DNA from 4 places in the Pseudoalteromonas sp. SG43-3 genome. Region 4 is predicted to be linked to each of the others. Evidence: predicted binding sites of a transcription regulator. Region 4 holds the regulator's gene; each other region holds the start of a gene.
What was found. Region 4 encodes sigma-54, which starts transcription at its own class of promoters, with help from an activator protein. Its sites were predicted from a motif close to GTTGGCACGNNNNTNGNNT; they were not measured.
Positions count from the first base shown of each region.

Region 1: the regulator sigma-54 is predicted to act here: its motif matches at 2,847-2,865, upstream of H5157_RS02670 (hemerythrin domain-containing protein).
Region 2: the regulator sigma-54 is predicted to act here: its motif matches at 2,203-2,221, upstream of flgJ (flagellar assembly peptidoglycan hydrolase FlgJ).
Region 3: the regulator sigma-54 is predicted to act here: its motif matches at 1,791-1,809, upstream of H5157_RS02870 (amidase family protein).

Region 1 is NZ_JACJFC010000002.1:187,932-193,655, forward strand. It holds gene H5157_RS02650 (GGDEF domain-containing protein) at 1-1,724, shown strand, start outside; gene H5157_RS02655 (DUF6500 family protein) at 1,757-1,975, opposite strand; gene H5157_RS02660 (hypothetical protein) at 2,005-2,259, opposite strand; gene H5157_RS02665 (hypothetical protein) at 2,319-2,573, opposite strand; gene H5157_RS02670 (hemerythrin domain-containing protein) at 2,905-3,330, shown strand; gene H5157_RS02675 (hypothetical protein) at 3,424-3,837, opposite strand; gene H5157_RS02680 (TonB-dependent siderophore receptor) at 4,255-5,724, shown strand, end outside.
Region 2 is NZ_JACJFC010000007.1:14,004-19,727, forward strand. It holds gene flgG (flagellar basal-body rod protein FlgG) at 1-285, shown strand, start outside; gene flgH (flagellar basal body L-ring protein FlgH) at 302-985, shown strand; gene H5157_RS07890 (flagellar basal body P-ring protein FlgI) at 997-2,091, shown strand; gene flgJ (flagellar assembly peptidoglycan hydrolase FlgJ) at 2,258-3,274, shown strand; gene flgK (flagellar hook-associated protein FlgK) at 3,276-5,279, shown strand; gene flgL (flagellar hook-associated protein FlgL) at 5,282-5,724, shown strand, end outside.
Region 3 is NZ_JACJFC010000002.1:237,398-243,121, reverse strand. It holds gene H5157_RS02875 (gamma-glutamyltransferase family protein) at 1-354, opposite strand, end outside; gene H5157_RS02870 (amidase family protein) at 351-1,553, opposite strand; gene H5157_RS02865 (putative 4-hydroxy-4-methyl-2-oxoglutarate aldolase) at 1,962-2,444, opposite strand; gene H5157_RS02860 (TetR/AcrR family transcriptional regulator) at 2,448-3,101, opposite strand; gene yddG (aromatic amino acid DMT transporter YddG) at 3,549-4,469, shown strand; gene H5157_RS02850 (ankyrin repeat domain-containing protein) at 4,526-5,041, opposite strand; gene H5157_RS02845 (catalase) at 5,140-5,724, opposite strand, start outside.
Region 4 is NZ_JACJFC010000001.1:67,766-73,489, reverse strand. It holds gene kdsC (3-deoxy-manno-octulosonate-8-phosphatase KdsC) at 1-475, shown strand, start outside; gene lptC (LPS export ABC transporter periplasmic protein LptC) at 472-1,026, shown strand; gene lptA (lipopolysaccharide transport periplasmic protein LptA) at 1,016-1,561, shown strand; gene lptB (LPS export ABC transporter ATP-binding protein) at 1,558-2,283, shown strand; gene H5157_RS00355 (RNA polymerase factor sigma-54) at 2,353-3,852, shown strand; gene hpf (ribosome hibernation promoting factor) at 3,879-4,166, shown strand; gene ptsN (PTS IIA-like nitrogen regulatory protein PtsN) at 4,171-4,623, shown strand; gene rapZ (RNase adapter RapZ) at 4,642-5,487, shown strand; gene H5157_RS00335 (HPr family phosphocarrier protein) at 5,530-5,724, shown strand, end outside.

The DNA.
Region 1 (5,724 bases), on a different contig from region 4:
AAAATGAAGACAAACTCACTCAAGCGTTTAAAATAAGCAAAGATCAAAATTGGGAAAAGCTTCATCTAGAAGCGGCCGCTTTGTATGCGGAGTTACTTTTTAGACAAGAAAAATACGCAGCATTAAATACTCACTTATCCTATTACTTAAAGAACAAAGAGTTACCAAACCAAAAAAGTGTGTATTTATTATTTCTCGAATCACAACTCAAGTCTCTAGCGAGGGATGCAAACCCAGCTCCAGCACACACGCTAGCCACAAAATTAGAAGAGAGCTTGCAACAGCATTCATCTAAAGAAAAAATTATTATTTTACGAGCACTTGCTTACTATTACACCGATACAGATGCATTGAAAAAGACCCTAAATGTTGCACTAGAGGGGTTAGAATTAGCATTAAAAGATGACGATTCAGCATCTCAAGGATACTTTTTTAGAAAAATAGCCGATGCATACAATTATCTAAACGAAAAAGACAAAGCCGTATATTATGCAAAAAAAGCGGTTGCGGCATATGAGCAAACACAAGATGGGCTTTTTACCTCAAAAGCATATTGGAGTTTAGGCAATGTATTGCTGGAGATTAAAAAACCTAAAAATGCCTTAATATACCTAGACAAAGCATTGCTCTATTTCAAAAAAGTTAATATGCAAAAAGGCTTAACCTTTGCTCAGTACTCAATTGCTAGCATTGAGTACTTACAAGCCAACTACGATAAAGCTTTAACTTTAACTAAAGAGAACATTGAGCTTGCTCGTTCTGCAGGTGTTTATGATATGCAACTCGCATCGCTCATTTTGTTAGCTGACATATATATAAAACTAGATTTACTTGATCAAGCAAATGAAGCAAACGATGAGGTGTTTTTAAACTTAGATAAATTCAGCCGCAGTATTTATAAAGCCGATTTTTTAAGTAAACGCTATGAGCTAAAACGACGCCTTAACCACACTGACGAGGCTTTTGAAGCAATTGAACAAAAGCTCCTTTATACAAAAAAACACTACGAAGCTACCAGTGAAAGTAATATAAAAACACTACAGGTACAGTTTGAAGTAAAAGAAAAAGAAGAAAAAATACAGCAACTAGAGTACGCAAAAGACATTAGTGAACTACAAGCTAAAGAAGAGTACCAACAAAAAATAATTTGGCGACTTAGCGCTGCTATAGCGTTTATTTTAGTGATTGCTTCATTATTTTTATTTTATCGGCAAGCTCGACAACGTCAAAAATATCACGATATTTCATTAACAGATTATCTAACAAATAGCCCTAATCGCAGAGGAATAATGCGCGCCGCAGAAGCAAAGCTCAGTGAAGGTAAAATGACGATAGCAATTGTTGACTTAGACTACTTTAAAAAAGTTAACGACCAATTTGGTCACGATGTTGGAGATTTAGTTCTTATTTCCTTTGTAAAGGCTGCAAAAGAAACACTAAGTGGTGATCATCAGTTTGGCCGCTACGGCGGCGAAGAATGGTTGTTTGCACTAAATTCGGTTGACGAACTAGCTATTCGAGATATATTTGACCAGCTAGCCACTAGGTTTACCGAGCATTGTAGTAATATAAAAGACCTTCCTAGTGATACAAAAATCACTTTTAGTGTGGGAGCCTCTGCAAGTAGCCCTTTAAAAAACACACTAGATGTTCTTATTAAGCATGCAGATAAATTACTTTATAAAGCAAAAGAAAACGGAAGAAACCAAGTCGTTGTTGATTAAATACAGCTAAAAGTACTTGCTCAGTTAATTGACTAAAGTCCATCTAAAACCATCTGTTTAATTTTATGTGCTTTTACAAAATGATCTAATTTATGGGTGTGTATCCACCAAGTAGCAGCTTCCATAAGTAGCTCTGGGTCGTCGTTTTTATTAGCAAAAAATGCATAAAAAGAAAGCCCTACATTTTCGCCTTTAACTGCTATTTTTTTATCGCACACGGTAATTATTTTTGCTCTTAGTTCTTCCCTCATACATACCTTATTTAATTATATTTTTACTATTAAAATACGCCATTTAAAAAGCTAACGATTAGCTGTAAAAGGCTTCTATCAACCAAGCCATGATTCTCAAGCTCTTTATTAGGCGTATTTACTTTTGCAGCTTTGCATTCATTATCTAGTGTCTCATTTTTAAGTGTATCGGTTTCGTATGCAATATCTGCTTGTTCCATACATTTTGCCGAGCCTGCGTAAGGCTTCGCCGCACAAGCGCTTAGTAATAAAAAAAGTGGAATTGCTATCAATAATTGCTTCATAACTAATCCTATTTTTACGCAACTTATTTACTTTAAATTACAGTTGCAAGTTAGCCTATTTACTTTTCTACCACCATTACAAAAAATTCAAAAAAGAACGTACCGATGGCATCAAAAAAAGTGTTATTTTTTTCATCCTTTTTAACTTGTGCGCTAATGCATTGATTGTAAACTTGTGAGCTTGTTTGAGCGCCATTTCGATCAACCATTTCAGCCTCTTCAATGCATAAGTTAGGGTCAGAACGCGGGGCTGTACTACATGCACTCAGTAAAGCGCACAGCAATAATGCGGCGACGGGGCTTTTTATGTTCATCCTTAAACTATCCTATTAAGTTAACGTGCTACCTGCATTTATGTGTGAGAGTAATATATAGGTTGTACCCAAATAACACTGACACTTTATCACTGCAATAAAATAAACAACCAGTAAATATTTGTAAGGTTCTGTAGGGATTTATACTCACTTTTATAATTGAACTGCGCGAAAGCCTGAAATTATTGCATTCATATCACTGTAAAATTTACAGTGATCGCAGCCAAAGAAATAAAGATTAAATTAAATTTATTAAAATACAATAACTTAATATTTGGCATTTAGTTTGCTAGTTAATGATATAAGCAAATAAATTGTAAAAGGACTAGTTATGAATATTTTTGAAGCACTACGTCATGACCATGACAAACAACGAGAATTGGTAGATGCGCTTATTCAAACACACGGCGACACAGAGCAGCGCCACACGCTAATGGATGAGCTAAAAACAGAATTAGAAAATCACGCAAAATTTGAAGAACGTTACTTTTATAACCCACTTATGTTTGATGACTTAACTCATGAAAAAGCGCGCCACAGCGTAGCTGAACATCACGAAATTGATGAATTAATTGAACAACTTGAAGATACCGAAATGAGCTCGTCTGCATGGTTAGTTGCAGCTAAAAAGCTACACCATTTGGTACATCATCATTTAAGTGAAGAAGAACACGAAGTGTTTCAATTAGCGGGTAAAGCACTTACCGAAGGGCAAAAAGAGAGCCTTGCTGAGCAATACAACGACGCTATGCATTAGTTGTAAACACGCAAACCGACTTCCACACACTCCCTGTGTACTTATTGGTTATAAGCCTTATGGCTTATAACCAATTTTTTTGCATGTACTTTATTACTTTACAGTAAATTTCACGTCTTGGTCGCGTAATAAGTAAAGTGCAAAACACGCAGCCCACATTGGCCATGCAGTAAAGAATAATAAGTTATTAAAGCCATCTATGTACTGGTTGTAAGAAGAAAGCGTAGATAAGCCATGCATTACAAAAATGATACCGTACGTTATACGCTTTTTAATACCTGCTAAAAATGCTAAAACAAGCACTAACTGCACCGCACCAATAATGTAAGCCACTATATCTGTAGAGCCACTAATACCGTAAAAATGTTCAAAAATACGTGCGCTATGCCCAGGATTAACAAACTTATCGAATGTCCACATAACCATTACAATAAACACGCCTAAACGCAAAGATAAAAGTGACCACTGCAAACGGTTTTGCACATCAGAATTCATTGAACCTGTCATAAAATTTCCTTAAATGAATATTAATAAACGTAGAAGTAACCTAGACCGTATAAGTTATTTTTTATTTCAAAAATTTTTAATTAAATTCATTAGTTAAGCCATGCAGTACTAAAAGTGAAGCTTATTTAAGTAATTTAAAAATGCTGCATAAAAGTTAACTCTTTTAAAATGTTAGCAGGTTGAAAGTAGTCTATAATTAAAAATTCTATTAAAAGCATATATTTACATTCAGTCTAGTACAATCGCTGTATTAATATTTTATCAACTAATAAAACAATACTACTTAATTACCATCTTTATAATGCATCTGTTTTGTTATGTTCTAAAAAACAAAAAGAATCAAAATTTTACTGAAAGTTATTTTTAATCCTTTCGGTCTTTATCGCCAACAACATTTTAACCGTAGAGAGAAAACGTTTGAAACACGCATATTTAGCACTTTCCCTAGCCACCATATTAAATACACCACTTAATGCTTTTGCAGCCGAAGAATCAAAAACAGCAAAAGAAGGCGCAATTGAGCGTATTGAGGTGGCAGGCCAAGTTATTAGATCTCAAGGTCTTTCGGTTAAAAATGCCACTGTAGACGGCCCTTTTGGCGACAACTTAGCTCTACGAGATATAGCCCGATCAGTAACACCAATTTCAAGCGAGTTAATAGAACAACTCAATATTACGACTTTACAAGACGTACTTGCAGTAAGCCCTAATACCTATTCAGCCAGTGGTTTTGGGGCACCAAGTTTACCTACTATTCGTGGGCAACTAGGTGAGCTTTTCCAAGATGGTACACGCCGCCAAGCAGGTAATAATGGCTTTGGCGTGCCGTTATCGTTCAACTCTATAGAACAAATAGATGTAGTAAAAGGCGCGCCACCGGTATTATTTGGTTCAAGCCAACGCAACGGTGGTTTTGTAAACTTACATTCTAAAAAAGCATCAACTGACGACAGTAAAGGCAAAGCAACGGTATCGGCAGGACGATGGGATCAGTACAGCGTTTTAGTTGATTACAGTGCACCTATAGTAAAAGACAAAGTAGGTTTTAGAGTAAGCGCTGAACACATTGATAACGGCAGTTACTACGACTTTTCGGGCACGAAAAGCGACAGCCTATTTGCAGCACTTAGGGTGTTACCTGATGACAAGAGCAGCTGGGATATTAACTTTGAGTTATACCAAGTTGAATTTACCGATAACGCAGGTATTAACCGCCCTACTCAAGCGCTAATAGATAATGGCCTTTATATTACCGGCCAAGGCGTGCAAGTAAATGGCAGTACAGTTCCAGCGGCAGGTTCTATTGTTTCACCTACTGGGCAAGTAAAAATAGACCGTAGTACAGTACTTACCGACCCTGACAATCAAAACGAAGCCACTACTTATTTACTACACAGTATTTATAAGCGTGAACTTTCAAACAACGCATCAATAAAAAACATTACGTATTTTCAGCACTTACAACGCGAAGAAATTGCACAAAATAGCTTTGTTGAAATTATAGATGGTGCCGATACCGCGCAGAACCGTACCGAACTGACTTACCAATGGAGCAACGAACAGCAAACAATTTTTGCTTTTGATGTGCGTTACAACCGCGTGCTAGGCTACAGCCAATTTACAACAGAAGCCGACCTACCTATTGATTTAACTGGCCCAATTTCAAATCGCCGCATTCCTTTAACTGATTCACAACAAGCGCGTTTAATTGAAATTAGCCCAGGTGTATTTGTATCCCCTGGTGGTCAGTACGATATTAATAACGATGGCAGCGGCGACTTTAACTTATCAGACACTACCGATTCGCGCTCATGGCAAACGGGTTTTGCTATTCAGCAAGATTCAGATTGGACAGATAAGTTTCATACAAGTGTTGGCTACCGCATT
Region 2 (5,724 bases), on a different contig from region 4:
GTTGTAATTGGTCAGCTGACTATTAGTGACTTTATTAATCCATCGGGTCTTGAGCCAATTGGTCAAAACCTTTATACCGAAACGGCTGTAAGTGGTGCGCCTGTACAAGGTAATCCTGGTGTTGAAGGGTTAGGTAGTATTATTCAAGGCTCACTCGAAACATCTAACGTAAATGTGACTGAAGAGCTGGTAAATCTAATAGAAACTCAGCGTATTTACGAAATGAACTCAAAAGTAATTTCGGCCGTTGACGAAATGATGAGTTATATCAATCAACAGCTTTAATAGAATAGGGGGAATTATGCGTAATATTATTTTATTTGCAGCGGGCACATTATTTTTAAGTGGCTGTATGTCTACGCAAAATAGTGAGGTAGTGCAGGACGACCCTTACTACGCACCTATGTACCCCGAGCCCATTTTAGAGCCGCTGGTAGCCACAGGTTCATTGTTTAATACTCATACATCAAACGACTTATATTCCGATAAAAAAGCGCTACGTACTGGCGATATAATTACGGTTAAATTGCAAGAGTCTACTCAAGCAACAAAGGCCGCTAAAACAGAAACAGACAAAGAAACTGACGCAAGCTTAGACCCAGTGATTGGCTTAGGTGGTCTACCTGTAAATATAGGTGGCGATAGTATCCAGTTTGGTATTGGCAGCGATTCGTCGTTTACGGGTGATTCAAAATCAAACCAGTCAAACAGCTTAGTGGGCGATATTTCGGTTAATGTAATGCGCGTTTTACCTAACGGTAATTTAGTTATACGCGGCGAAAAATGGCTAACGCTTAATACCGGTGAAGAGTTTATTCGTTTAGAAGGGCTAGTACGCCCGCAAGACGTAAGCGCCGATAATACGGTTGAATCAAATCGTATTGCTAATGCACGTATTCAATACTCAGGTAAAGGGCAAACGCAAGAGGCGCAAAGTCCTGGTTGGCTTACACGTTTCTTTAGCAGTTCGCTGTTTCCATTTTAGAGGGTAACAACATGAATAGCCTTAAAGCTTTATGTTTAGTTGTGTTATTAGGTTGGCAGTTTACTGCCAGTGCTGAGCGCATAAAAGATGTGTCTATGGTTGAAGGCGTACGCTCTAACCAATTAGTCGGTTATGGCTTAGTAGTTGGTTTGCCAGGCACTGGCGAGCAAAACTCATACACACAACAAAGTTTTAGAGGCATGTTGAACAGCTTTGGTATTACGCTACCCTCAACTCAAAGCCCTAAAATTAAAAATGTTGCCGCTGTGGCGGTACATGCAGAATTACCTGCATTTAGAAAGCCTGGGCAAGCAATCGATATTACGGTTTCTTCTATTGGTAGTGCAGGCAGCTTACGTGGCGGTACTTTACTACAAACTTTTTTAAAGGGTGTAGACGGTAACGTGTACGCAATTGCACAAGGTAGTTTAATTGTCGGTGGCTTAGGCGCACAAGGCCTTGATGGTAGTAGAGTTGTAATTAACACCCCTACAGTTGGTCGTATACCAAATGGCGCTACAGTTGAGCGCGCCGTGGAAAGCCCATTTATGCAAGGCGATTACATTACTTTTAATTTAAACCGCCCAGACTTTACAACGGCAAAACGCCTAGAAAAAACAATTAATGACTTAGTTGGCCCAAATAGCGCACAGGCAATTGATTCTGTTTCTATTCGTGTTATAGCTCCACGCGATGCATCCCAGCGTGTATCGTACTTATCAACACTCGAAAACTTAGAATTTAAGCCAGCTGATATGGCCGCTAAAATTATAGTTAACTCGCGCACAGGTACAATTGTAATTGGTAAAAACGTTAAGCTTCAGCCTGCCGCTATAACTCACGGTGGCTTAACAGTAACAATTGCAGAACAACAAAATGTGTCACAACCAAACCCGCTAGCAAACGGTGATACTGTTGTCACGCAGCAGAGCATTATTGATGTAAATCAAGATGACTCGCGCGCCTTTGTATTTAATCCAGGTGTAAGCCTTGACGATTTAGTTCGCGCAATTAACGAAGTAGGCGCAGCGCCTGGCGACTTAATGGCTATTTTAGAAGCACTAAAAGAAGCCGGCGCAATTAACGGACAGCTCGTTGTTATATAAATAACTCAAGCCAATAAATAACGTATTACTTAAGCCCTATATTTTTGAAATTAGGGCTTTTTATTTACAGCAACTTAAGTTTATTATTTTTATCTTCCTTGTTTTATCTGTAGTGGCTCAATTTTTGCATTTTTAACTGTATTATTCATTTTGTGTCAAAAAGCCGATGGAAACTAATCACCTCGATAAACAAAACTTTTTTGATTTAGGCAACTTAGATTCACTTCGTAAAGAAGCCTTAACGAGTGGCGATGCATCAACTGATGCCTCTAAAGCTGCGCTCAAAAAAGCGGCCGCACAATTTGAAGCTATTTTTACGCAAATGTTGCTCAAAGGAATGCGTAAAGCTAACGAAGCATTTGAAGACAAAGACAGCCCATTTAATTCAAGTGGCGTAAAGTTTTTTGAAGAAATGCACGATCAGCAACTTTCAACAGAGCTTTCATCAAATGGCTCGTTAGGCCTTGCCGATCTAATAGTTCAGCAGTTATCGCCTGAGTCTAAAAACTTTATGCCAGGCTCGGTGCTTAGAACAACCAACGATATTTTTAGCGATACGCAAGTCGGTTCCGCTCTTCCTCATGAGCAAAAAAATAAGCAACCCGATCTTATCGTTAAGAGTACTAAAGCCGATATTGCTGAGCCTAAAGTCGATACTGCAGAGACTAAAACCTATAGCCCAACATTTAAAAATGCAGAAGAGTTTGTAAGTTCAGTGTGGGAACACGCTAAAACGGCAGCGCAAAAAATTGGTTTAAATCCTGCGGTAATGGTTGCACAAGCGGCACTTGAAACCGGTTGGGGTAAACACATTATTAATAAAAGTGACGGTGGCAGCTCAAATAACTTGTTTAATATTAAGTCAGATAAAAGCTGGGAAGGTGATAAAGCAAGCAAAATAACGCTTGAGTTTGAGCAAGGTACACCCGTTAAAAAACAAGCCAGCTTTAGAGCCTACGATTCAATTAAAGACAGCGTGAACGACTTCGTTGATTTTTTAACGCAAAACCCACGCTACAAAGAAGCATTACAAAATACAGCTAAACCAAACGACTTTTTAGATTCATTACAAAAAGCAGGTTATGCAACCGATCCAAATTATGCCAGCAAAATAAAAAAAGTGCTCAATAGCAGTCAGCTAAAAGACATTGCGGCAAACGTGATCCGCCAAGGAGTAGAGTAACATGTCGTTTAATTTATTGAACATTGCCAGTTCTGGGGTTAGAGCAAGCTCGGAGCTACTGCAAACGACAAGTAAAAATATCGCCAATGTAAATACCGAAGGCTATGTGCGTGAGCGTACAGAGTTTACCACTATGGTTGATAACCAAGTGGGGCGAGGCGAAACATACCGATTATTAAACGAGTTTGCTCAGTCACAGCTAAATCGTGACACCTCTAATAAATCGTTTTTCGATCAGTTTATTACTGAGGCTAATCGGGTTGATACTATTTTCTCTGAAGAGTCGAACAACCTTTCGACTGGTATTAACTCTTTATTTAATAACGTGCAAGAGGCGTTAAATCAGCCTTCGTCTACTGTTGCTCGCTCATTAGTAATGACAGATGCGCAAAGTTTAATTGATCAAATGGATAGGCTTTCGGGCATCGTGCTTGATCAAAAAAGTATAGTAAACGAGCAGCTCGAAATATTTTCAGATGAAGCAAACTCACTCATTCAAAGTATTAGTACGCTAAATCAAAATATTGCAGCAGTTAATGGCACTAATAACGCCGCAGATGCCAGCTCTACCTATAACGAACGCGATAAAGCAATACGCGACTTGTCAGAGCTAATAGACATAGAAACGCTTGATGGTCCAAATGGCGAAAAACTCGTTTTTATGGGCACAGGCGAAGCGGTTGTTATGCAAAATGGCGCATTTAACTTATTTTCGATGACAGGGGATCCTGATCCTAACTTTAAAGAATTCACGCTTGACGTTAATGGTGGCAAAGCTGTGCCGCTTGAAGTTGATGTAAGCAAGCTTAAAGGCAAAATTGGCGGTTTACTTGCTTTTAGAGATGACATATTAGTCCCTGCGCAAAACCAAATTGGTCAAATGGGCTTAGCTATTGCTGATGCATTTAACGAACAAAACAAATTGGGTATGGATGCAACAGGTCAGCTAGGGGGTAATATTTTTAATATACCTACCGTTGGCGCATATGCGTATCAAGCTAACACGGGCACTGCTGGTATGACTGCAACGGTAGAGCCAGGTAAGGGCAGTGAACTTCCTGCCAGTGACTTTATTATTACCTATACAGGCAATGCCAACGAAGTAAGTATTCAGCCTATAGATAACAAAGGCGATCCGCTGGGGCAGCCTTCACTTGCTGATATATCGTCAGGTGTTATTGATTCATCGACTATAACCTCAGGCGAATCATTTGGTCTTCAAGTAAATGTATCTGGGGCTGGTGTTGAGGGGGATCAATTTCAAATAAAGCTTAATTCAGATGCTGCTTCAAGTATTACACTTGCAACAGGGCGCGCAGAAGATTTAGCACTAGCATCGCCAATCCGTACTGCTAACGATTTAAATAATATAGGTACCGCTACTATTTCAGCGGGAGAAGTAACAAGTGTTACCTCCGGTGGATTTACTTCAACACCAAGCTTAACAAACGGTGAAATAACGCTTGTTAAAACAGGTAATGCTAACGAATATCAAATTACAGATAATAGCGGAACGAGCACTTTTACTATTACGCCTCCTGCAAAAGGAATGTTATCGCAAGCGGGTGCTCCATTTGATACCTACGGATTCGATTTTGATATAGAAGGTACACCAGCAACAGGCGATACCTTTACACTTGAGTTTAACGAAGGCGGCTTTGACGATAACCGTAATGGTTTAAAATTAGCTGATTTACAAAATGGTGAGTTAGTCCGTTTAAATGTAGAAACAACAGCAACGGCCGACAACCATAAAACGTTCAACCAAGCTTATTCAGGATTAGTGAGTGATATAGGTGTTATAACTGGCCAAGCAATCACAAGTGGGGCTGCATTTGATGCTCTAGCACAGCAATCTGAGGCATGGTACGAGTCGTTATCGGGTGTAAACCTAGATGAAGAGGCCGCAAATTTACTGCGTTTTCAACAATCATATTCAGCATCAGCACAAGTTTTAGCAGCAGCTCAAGAAATTTTTGACACCTTATTAAATGCGGCGAGGTAATTATGCGTTTATCAAATAATTTAATGTACCAAAACAACATAAATAAAATACTCGACAACCAACAAGGTGTTGCAAATGCTCAAGAGCGAGTAACAACAGGTGAAAAGTATTTAACCACTTCAGAAGCGCCAGCTGCTATTTCGCAAGCTATGCTGTATTCAAATAAAATACAAACGAATGAGCAATACACTAAAAATATCGATCAGCTAAATGGCCGCCTAGAAACAGAAGAAAGCGTATTACAAAGTATAAATAGTAATATTCAACAAGCGCAAGAGCTCACTATTCAGGCTGGTAATGGTGTTTATACTAAGGACGATTTAAAGACGTTTGCATCAGAACTTAGTGGCATTCAACAAACGTTAGCTAACTTAATGAACACCCGATCAGAAGACGGTAAATTTATATTTTCAGGATACCAAGACAGCACGCAGCCTTATCAGTT
Region 3 (5,724 bases), on a different contig from region 4:
TAGTGCTGCGTGCTCATCTAGTTCAAGCGCCTTTTGCCAACCGCGAATTGTACCCGCTTGAGTCAGTGCGCTTAACCCGCCGCGCTCTGGTATTTGCGCGAGCGAGTTATAGGGCGTTGTATTAGTTGCTGCACGGCCGCAGGCGTCAATAGCGGTAGGCGTTTTTTGGTTTGGGTTATCGATAAGCCAAAAGCTGTCGCCACCAATTGAGTTCATATGTGGATATACAACGCTAATAGCAGCGGCAGCCGCTACCATAGCCTCGGTAGCTGTACCGCCTTGTTTTAGTATATTTATACCCGCCTCAGTGGCCGAAAAATGAGACGCGGTAAATGCAATGTTGTGTGTGGTCATGCCGGTGTGTCCTGTTTAAAGTGTGCAGCTAGGTGCTTAACGCAAGCAAGTAGGCTTTTATCGTTACCGTGGCTCATCATTAATGAAAAACCATACGGATGATCATTTGCTAAATCAGCCAGCGGTAAATGCACTTGCGCTGAGCCACTAAGCCCTGCAATTGCCGAAAGCGTAATAATTTGCATGCGTAAGGCGCTTGTGTCGGCGCCTAATTTAGGTGCGGTTGTGGGGGTGGTTGGCAAAAATAAACAGCTGTTTGTATTTAGGTTTTTAGCTATTAGTGTTTGCCATTGGGTTTGTACTTTTAGTGCTTCTTGTTCTTCTTGAACAGTTAGGGCAAGCGCCATATTAAAACGTGCCGCAATTGCTGGAGCAAACTGGGGAAGTTGCCCCGGCAATTGAAGCCAGTCTTTATGCGTTTTTGCGATTGCTCGCCCTTGCAGTACTCTAAAACTATCAGCAAGTTCATTTAATAAGCTGCTGTTAGGTAGTTCAAATTCTTTATGGTGCTTAAAATTAGGCTTGGTTTTTTCAAGCAATTGTTTAAGTGGGGCTTGTAAAACAGGGTCAACGAGTTCAAATAACGGCTCGCAAATAACTAAGGTATCAACGTTATTAATAGCTTGATTTGGTAGCAGTACATTACCTACATCGCTTAATAGCTCGGCGCTTTGGGTAAGCCAACCTATGGTATCAAAAGGCGGAGCCAACGGTATTAGGCCGTCTTTTTCAATCACGTTATGGCTTGGCCTTATGCCATATAAACCACAATAGCTGGCGGGTATTCTAATTGAGCCGCCGGTGTCGGTGCCTAAGCCAATATCAGCTAAGTTAGCAGCAACTGCAGCAGCAGACCCCATACTCGAACCACCGCAAGCATGCCCTTTTAATTTAGGATTTTGCGCAGCGCCATAATGTATATTATTACCCTCTAAGCTATAAGCCAGCTCGTCAGTATGGGTAAAGCCTATAAAGTTACAACCAGCGGTCATGAGCTTATTAACCGAGCTTGCCGTATTTTGAGCCGGTTTAGCTGTTTTAAACCAGTGTGGGTTGCCTGCGCTGTTACGCTCGCCCTTTACTGCAAATACATCTTTTACAGCTAAGCGATTGTTTGCAAGCACGCCAGACTGGCTTGTTTGCCACAGGGTAGGACCGTGATTGCAAAATATACCTTTGTTGTTTTTTTTATCACTCATTTGCAGCTCATTATTATAAAACTGACCAAGTACTTACTTATTAAGTTAAGAGTGATTAAAAAGCGGGCTGGTTATTATTATTATGAATACCAATTTTATTAAATCATGATCATTTTATCGGATTAAATAGCGCACTCACTGCGTCATTTTCTTCGCGTTATAATAGATCACTTATTTAATGCAATTGCTAAAGCTCCGCTTTTTAATCGGTAGTTTTGATTTTATAGTACTTAGACTAAGCAAGAGGAATGCCATAAATTAAAATCCTGTCCAACTGGTCAGGTTTTGTTGGATTGTATGAGATTTGCAAATGTGGGCTGTAGAAATAGTGAGATTAAAATGAGCTAAAACAAACCAACTTGGTGCGTAGGTGCACCAAGTTGGTCTCTATTTATATGGTTTTGAGTGCTAAATAAGGGGCGTTTTACTGATGATTAAACCGTTAATATCGGCGTAAACCCAATTGTTAGGTTCAATAGTGGTGCTAAGCATGGTAACAGCTTGGTTTTTATCACCAAAGCCGCGCTTTAAGGTACTACGCGGTGTAGAGCCTAGCGCCATTACAGGTAAGTTCATCGTGGCGAGTATTTCTATATCTCGGCAACAGCCATTTATTATTACGCCTTCCCAGCCATTATTTAGGGCACGCTCAGCCATAATATCGCCTATAAACGCAAAGCGTTTGCTCGCAAACCCGTTTATAACCAATACTTTACCTTCACCATTTTCATGCAATATATCGGCGGCAAAAGAGTTGTCTTCTGGGCAGGTAACGGTAACTACTTTGCCATAAAACGTGGTTTTTTTACCAAAGTGATAAAGGCCGCTGTCTGCTACTTGCACGTTATCGCGATGATCGTCAAATAAATCGGGTGTAGTAAAGGATGTCATGGGTTAAGTCTCACTTTGCTCAGGTATTTTAAGACCAATACCTTTTAAAATTATGTGGGCAATTGATTGCGTAATTTGTGCCACATCGGTTTCGTCGTACTCTAATTTGTTCATTACGAGTAAAACCTCAGCCTGAAAGTCGGCGTAATATTGCGTGGTAGACCAAATAGTAAAGAGCAAATGGTAGGGATCAACCTTATCCATTTTATCAGCGTCCATCCATGCTTGAAGTACATCAACCTTTTGTTTAACCCAAGGGCGGGTATTGGTTCTAAAGTAGTTTTGTAAATAGGGTGCACCGCGCAGTATTTCACTGGCAAATAAGCGAGATTGCATTGGCTGATTTACGGCCAGTATTACTTTGCTTTTAATATAGTTATAAAGCACGGTAGCTGGATCGTCGTTAATTGTGACGTTATCGAGCCCTAAGTTCCAATTAGCTATTATGCGGTCAATCACAGACTCGTACAGACCATCCTTACTTTTAAAGTAATACAAAATATTAGCTTTTGGCACCTGCGCTTCTTTAGCAACCATGCTCATACTTGCTCCGTCGTAACCTAATTGCGAAAACAATTGCTCGGCGGCATCTAAAATTAGTTTTTGGTTTTTCTCGCGTGTGACTTCTTTTTTATTTGGCTTTATTTGTGTGGTCATTATAAAGTTTGCGTGTTTAACGTATTGATTGATTGTAGCTTTACTGACCAAAAGGTCAATTACTAAAAAGGGTGAATGCTAAAAACAAATGAGAGGTTTAAGCTATTAACTTTAGGGTCTGTTGATCTTTGCGGATTAAAATTTGTTCAAACTAGGGGCTATTTAATCGCGGCGCGAGATTTGTAACCTAGTGGGCTAAGTAAAAACCGAGCAACAAAGAGTAAGTAGCCCCTAGGAAGAACCCTTTGGGCAGCGCCTGTTTGGCATTAATGCTACGTTATCGCCCATTAATGGGGAATAACCACACTATATAGGCTCTGCCTTGCCTAAATACCAAACAGACTGCTGCAAATTCAACCTTGAAAGAACAACAGACCCTTATTGTTTAATTAAATAATTACTGTTAGTTTAGTTTCAAATTTACGAGTAGTACTTTTGGATTGGCAAATGGATTTTATAAGCAAAAATAAATACACGCTTTATGGAGTCGCGGCCATATTACTGTGGAGTTGCTTAGTTGCATTACTACGGGATATTTCTGAGTTGTTTAGCCCCATTGGTGGTGCGGCGGCTATGTATTCTGTCAGTGCGATATTTTTAATTTTGGTTATGGGAGTGCCCAAGTTTAGTGGTTTTTCGAAACGTTACTTGGTAATAGGTACTTTATTATTTGTATCGTACGAAATTTGCTTGGCGCTTTCTATTGGTATGGCAAATAGCCGTCATCAGGCAATGGAAATGGCGGTTATTAATTATTTATGGCCCACGCTGACTATACTGCTCTCTATTATTATTGGTCGTAAAAAAGTAAGTTTCTGGGTTTACCCAAGCATGATCATTGCTTTTTTAGGCGTTGCTTGGTGTATTACGGGCGATCAAAAAATGTCGGTCGATACGCTTGTTACTAACTTTGCTGATAATCCTGCTACTTATTTAATGGCATTAGCTGCAGCGTTTATATGGGCTATTTATTGCGTAGTTACGCAAAAGCTGAGTAATGGTAAAAATGCTATTACGTTATTTTTTACTGTCACGGCAATGAGTTTGTGGGCGCAATATGGTTTTAGTAATGAAGCGCCATTAACGTTTTCACTGGGCTCAAGCATAACGTTGCTATTAGCTGGTGTAGTAGTGGGGAGCGGTTATGCACTGTGGAATCAAGCTATTATTGGCGGTAACTTAATGCTTTTGGGAACACTTTCGTACTTTACACCGGTGTTTTCTACTATTATTTCGGCGTTGTATTTATCTATTACGCTGAGTGCTTCGTTTTGGCAGGGGGTTGTACTGGTAACAGTGGGCTCGCTAATTTGCTACTTTGTAACGCGAGAAAAGCCTAAACAACCTCAAATAGCGTCTGCAACATAAGACTAATTTTATTAAAAATAAGCCCTATTATTTTAGGGCTTTTTGTTGCGTGCAGATTATTTTGCATTATTTACCTGCGCTAGTAACTCTATAACTTTTTGTTGACCAAATGTTTGTGCAAATTGCTCTGCTGTTTGACCGGCTTTGTTTTGATGCGCGTTGTCGCAATCAAGTGATACGAGTGTTTTAGCTATACTAAATTCACCTCTAAAAATAGCGGCCATTAGCGCTGTGTTGCCACGGTTATCTTCTAGACAGGCATTAGCGCCTAAGTGTAAAAGTGTGTTAACCGTGTTTTTATTACCATGGTAAGTAGCAATCATTAACGCGGTGTAGCCTTTATTGTTGTAGCTGTCGATAGGAATACCGGCATCTACAAATTGCTCTATTACAGCTGTGTCGTTTGTGCGTGCTGCGGCAAAGTAATAAGCAAATAAACTATCGTATTGAGTTTTTGCAGAATGTTGGGTTTCAGATTGAGTACTGGGTGTTTGTGTATCTGATGTATTTTGAGCGTAAACGCTACTGGTAAAGCTCAGAAATAGAGCGACTATAATTAATAAATTACGCATAACAATTGTCTCTTATAAAAGAGGAAGGGTTTATTCCTTCCTCATGATTGTGGTTTAAATAGCTATTTAGTTGGGACTAATTGCTTTTAACTAGTTGCCTATAAGTTAGCGGCTAGTTGTTTAACCATTTTAAGGTCGCCGTTTACAGCTTTAGTTAAGCGTGTACCGTACTCACTATCAGCTTTGTAAAAGTGGCTAAGCATTTTGTGTTTAACACTGCTGTTTTGCACTTTGCCTAAATCGCCTGCTAGGTTATTAATTAGGTTTGTACGTTCTTGCTTGCTAAAACCACGGTATATAACACCAGCTTGCGCGAAGTTTTGCTGCTTTTTAATCGCAGCTTGTTGTACAAAGCCTTTTAGCTCTGTGTTACTTCTACGTGCAATTGGGTTTTCAGCTACGTTTTCTTGGCTTGGCTGGTAGTTCACATTGCTTGTAGTGTTACCAATATTCATTGCGCCGTCTTGGTTGTAGTTAACCACTTCAACTTTTGCACGGTTAATTGGCAGTTGCTGGTGGTTAGCACCTAGGCGGTACATTTGTGTATCAGCGTAAGAAAACATACGACCTTGTAATAGTCTGTCTTCTGATGGCTCAATACCTGGAATAATGTTTGCCGGTGCCATTGCTACTTGTTCCGTAGATTGGAAGAAGTTAGTTGGCATACGGTTTAGGGTCATTGT
Region 4 (5,724 bases):
CGATATTGATGGTGTATTTTCTGATGGCCGTATTTACCTTGGCAATCAAGGTGAAGAGCTAAAAGCATTTAATACAAAAGATGGTTTTGGCATTAAAGCACTTATAAACAGTGGCTTTGAAGTAGCTGTTATTACTGGTCGTCATTCACAGATAGTACAACAACGTATGAGCAGCTTAACCGTACAGCATATTTATCAAGGCCAAGAAAATAAGCTCATTGCCTATCAAGAATTAAAAGATAAACTCAACCTTAGCGATGAACAAATTGCTTATATTGGTGATGACGGTCCTGACATGCCTGTTATGGAGTTAGTAGGCTTTGCCGTTGCAGTAAATGATGCCCACCCTCTTATTAAGCGTTTGTCACATTATGTAACGCAAATGCCTGGTGGTTTTGGCGCTGTGAGAGAACTCACCGATTTGCTCATGCTTGAAAATGGTAAAGCATTGACTACACAAGGCACTAGTTCATGAATGCAGCGCGCATAATATTAAGCGTTTTATTCATTAGCTGTATGGTTTGGCTTTGGTACCCTTATTTTACACAAACAAATATTGTGCCTCAGGCTGAGCCTGAAGTTGTTGCTAAGCCTGATTACATAGCTATTGAGCTCAAACAGACAGCCTATGATGAGCAAGGTAAAATTAGCCACAAAGTCACTGCGGCTAAAATGGAGCTATACCAGCAATTAGGTTTCACGTTTTTTGAAAAACCCATTTTTACTTTATATAACGAGCAACAAACGTGGCAAATAAATGCAGACGAAGCAACATTATATGAAGATAAACAATTAATTTTAGAAGGTAATGTGGTTGCCAAAAATTTAACCGATAACGCCATGATAGACAAAATCAATGCTGATAATATTCAGGTTGATATAAAGTTATTAACAATGCGTTCGGAGCAACCCGTCATTATCACTGGACCCAATTTAAAAATCACCGGTAAAGGCCTAGAAGCCGACTTGAAAACCGAAGTGATAAAACTAATTAACCATACGCGAACCATATATTATGACCAATAAAATATTAAAATCACTTATAATTCCTACACTTATACTAGCGTTTAATAGTAGTGCTGCAGAGCAAAACACGCAACCTGCTGCCAATCAAATTTCAATAAGTGCCGACAAGCAAGAAGGTCAATTGAAAGCTAATGTGGGTATTTTTGAGAAAAACGTTGAGATTATTCACGGTAATCGCCGCATTACAGCCGATCGCCTCGAAGTACACAAACGTGATGAACTTGGTGATAATAAACAATTATTAATTGCCACAGGTAGCCCTGCGCACTTTGAAGAAAAGCAATCAGACGGCACGACTATGAGCGCCAGTGCTGACGAAGTACGTTATGATGTATCTAAGCGTTTTTTAACGCTTGTTGGTAATGCACAAGTATCGCAAGCCGGACAAAAAATAAATGCTAAAAGCATTACCTACGACATAGAGCAGCAGCTCATCAGTGCCGAAAAAGATGAAAACTCAACTGACCGCGTTCACACAATTTTAGTACCGATCGAAACTAAAAAAAGTAAAAAAGGCGATAAAGGTCAACCATGAGCACATTAAAAGCAGAACTATTAGCAAAAAGCTATAAAGGTCGTGAAGTTGTAAAAAACGTCGGCCTTGAAGTACAAGCTGGCAGTATAGTTGGCTTACTTGGCCCTAACGGTGCTGGTAAAACAACGACTTTTTATATGATTGTAGGGCTTGTTCCTAGCGACAAAGGTAAAATATCTATTGATGATAACGATATTACTCTTTTACCTATGCATAGTCGTGCTAGATTAGGCATAGGCTACTTACCACAAGAGTCATCGATTTTTAGAAAGCTGACTGTTTATCAAAACTTAATGGCCATTTTAGAAACGCGCAAAGAACTAAATAAACAAGCCAGAGAAGACACGCTCAATAACTTATTAGATGAATTTAGCATACAACACATTCGTGATAGCCAAGGTATGGCATTATCGGGGGGAGAACGTCGTCGTGTAGAAATAGCACGAGCGCTGGCAGCAGATCCTAAATTTATATTACTGGATGAACCGTTTGCCGGTGTTGACCCTATTTCGGTATTAGATATAAAGAAAATAATAGAACATCTTAAAAATCGTGGGATTGGTGTATTAATTACCGACCATAACGTAAGAGAGACCCTTGATGTTTGTGAAAAAGCCTACATTGTTTCTCATGGGGAGCTGATTGCATCAGGTACTCCAGAACACGTATTAAATGATAAAACAGTACGCGATGTTTACTTAGGCGAGCAATTTAGGCTGTAACATTTACGCCATGTCTTTAAGCATCTGCTAGTATTAATTATAACAACATAAAAGGATTGTTAGAGATACATGAGGCAATCACTACAGCTGCGCATGGGCCAGCAACTTACAATGACTCCACAGTTGCAACAAGCTATTCGTTTGTTGCAACTCAGTACATTGGATCTCCAGCAAGAAATACAAGAAGCTCTCGACAGTAATCCACTATTAGAGGTTGAAGAGGCAGACTATTCCGAAGACGCTGCTGGTAAAAACGAGCAAAAAGCTGATACCGATGACATAACTGTTAGCGCATCTGCTGATGATGCTCCGAGCGAATACGAACAAGATACTGGTGAAGCACTTGCAAAAGACACGCTAAGTGACGACATGGCTATGGATGTCAGTTGGGATGAGTACATGAGTGCCGCTCCTGCAGCCTCATCAGGTCCAATGCCTGAAGACGAATCAATATACCAAGGCGCCTCTACTGAAACGCTGCATGAGTATTTAATGTGGCAATTACAACTAACGCCATTTAGCCCTACAGACGAAGCTATTGCTATTGCTATTGTAGAAGCTGTCGATGATTCAGGTATTTTAACACTAAGCTGCGAAGAGATTTTAGAAAGCTTTAATCAAGAAAACGAAGATGATAACGAAGTCGAACTTGATGAAATTGAAGCGGTATTAAAACGCATCCAACTGTTTGATCCTGTTGGTATTGCTGCACGTAGTTTACAAGAGTGTTTGTGTATTCAGCTTAATCAATTTGATAAAGAAACACCTTATATTAATGAAACGAAAATGATTTTAACCGAGCATATTGATCTATTAGCAGCTCGCGACTATCGTACATTAATGAAAAAAACTAAGCTCAAAGAAGAAGAGCTTAAAGAAGTAATGACACTAATACATACTCTCAACCCAAAACCTGCAGATACTATTGTAAGGGAAGAATCTGAGTATGTTATTCCTGATGTGTCAGTTAAAAAAATTAAAGGCCGCTGGGTTGTCGAATTAAACCCAGATAGCATGCCTAAAATTCGTGTTAATAGCCAATACGCAGCAATGTCTCGCACTGTAAAATCAAGTGGCGACAGCCAGTTTATTCGCTCACATTTACAAGAAGCTAAATGGTTTATTAAAAGCTTAGAAAGTAGAAACGACACGCTATTAAAAGTTACTAATTGTATTGTTAAGCAACAACAAGGCTTTTTTGAACATGGCCCTGAAGCCATGAAACCAATGGTTTTAAATGATGTTGCTGAAATGGTAGAAATGCACGAATCGACAATTTCTCGCGTAACTACTCAAAAGTACATGCATACACCCCGTGGTATATTTGAGCTTAAATATTTTTTCTCAAGCCATGTAAGTACTGAAAACGGTGGTGAATGTTCATCTACAGCAATACGTGCGCTTATCCGAAAATTAATCGCAGCAGAAAACTCAGCAAAACCATTGAGTGATAGCAAAATAGCGGATATATTGGCTGAGCAAGGAATTAAAGTAGCGAGACGTACAATCGCAAAATACCGCGAATCTCTTGCTATTCCACCGTCAAATCAGCGTAAAAGTCTGATTTAAGACGCTAAACTAAGAGGGTAATGCTTATGCAACTAAACTTAACTGGTCGTCACGTAGAATTAACCGATTCACTAAGAGACTATATTAATACTAAATTTGCGAAGCTTGAAAGACACTCTGATCATATTAATAATGTTCATGTCATTCTCGATGTAGAAAAATTAAATCAAAAAGCAGAAGCCACAATACACGTAAGCGGTGCTGAGCTATTTGCCTCTACAGAACATCAAGATATGTATGCCGCTATTGACTCGTTGATCGACAAGCTCGATCGCCAAGTAATCAAACACAAAGAGAAGCTTGCTCGACACTAATATGATGAAATTAAGTTCACTTATATGCCAGGACTGCAGCAAAGCTGCGGTCCTTTTTAATAGCAAAAAAAGAATTTTAGAGTTCATTAGCGAACTTGCTCACGACAAACTTCCGTATTTACCGCAACAAGATATTCTTAATGCTTTAATGAGCAGAGAGAAATTAGGTAGTACAGGTATAGGACGTGGCATTGCTATTCCTCATGGAAGAATGAGCGGTGCAGAAGAGCCTTTGGCTTTAGTGCTCGTTAGCGAAACTCCAATAAACTTTGATGCAATCGATAATCGCCCTGTTGATATTTTTGTCGCACTCATCGTACCAGATGGCGATAACCAGCAGCACTTAAAGACTCTAGCAACCATTGCTGATAAACTAAACAACAAAGATTTTTGTAAACAGTTACGCAGTGCAAAATCTGATACTGAGCTTTACCAAGTTATTGTCGATCAATCATAGTTTTATAAAGGGTGTTAAATGGAGTTAATTATCATAAGCGGCCGTTCTGGTTCTGGAAAGTCGGTTGCTTTGCGCGTTGTAGAAGATTTAGGTTATTATTGCGTAGATAATATTCCAGTAAACCTACTACCTTCATTAGTTCGCAGTGTGTCTGATAGCTACGATAAAATTGCTGTTAGCATAGATGTGCGCAACATACCTAAAGAACAAGATGAATTTAACGATATTCTTGAATACTTACCAGGCTTTGCAAACCCTACGTTATTTTATTTAGATAGTGACGATCAGACATTGATCAAACGCTTTTCTGAAACACGCAGATTACACCCACTATCAATAGACTCGTTGCCTCTTGATTTAGCCATCAAAAAAGAAAAAGAATTACTTGATGTATTAACCACTCGCGCCGACTTTATGATAGATACGACTGATTTAAGTGTTCATCAACTCGCTGAATCTATTCGTGAAAAGATTTTAGGTAAAAAAGATAAGCAACTGATTGTCACATTTGAATCATTTGGTTTTAAACACGGTATACCAAAAGAAGCAGACTACGTATTTGATGCACGCTTTTTACCAAATCCACACTGGGAACCAGAGTTGAAGCCTTTAAATGGGTTAGATCAACCGGTTAAAGACTATTTAGCTAATCACAGCATAGTGCAAAAATTCACATGGCAAATTCAAACATTTGTACAAACGTGGTTACCGCATTTAGAACGAAATAACCGCAGTTATTTAACCATTGCTATTGGCTGTACAGGTGGGCAACATCGCTCTGTGTATTTAGCGCAAACTATCGGTGAAAGTTTTGCAATGACACATCCCAATGTAAAAATTCGCCATCGCGAACAAGAAAAATAATATAGCTGAATAATCACCTGTTCAGCTTAGGTAGAGTAAGTTATGCATTGTGAAGATACCTTTTTAATAAAAAACAAATTAGGCTTACACGCCAGAGCAGCTACTGTGCTTGCGCAATTAGCAGTACAATTTGATGCTACAATCACATTATTCCAAGATGACAAAGAAGCAGCAGGCGATAGCGTACTTGCATTAATGTTACTTGAAAGTAGCCAAGGAAAAGAAGTTAAAGTTGTT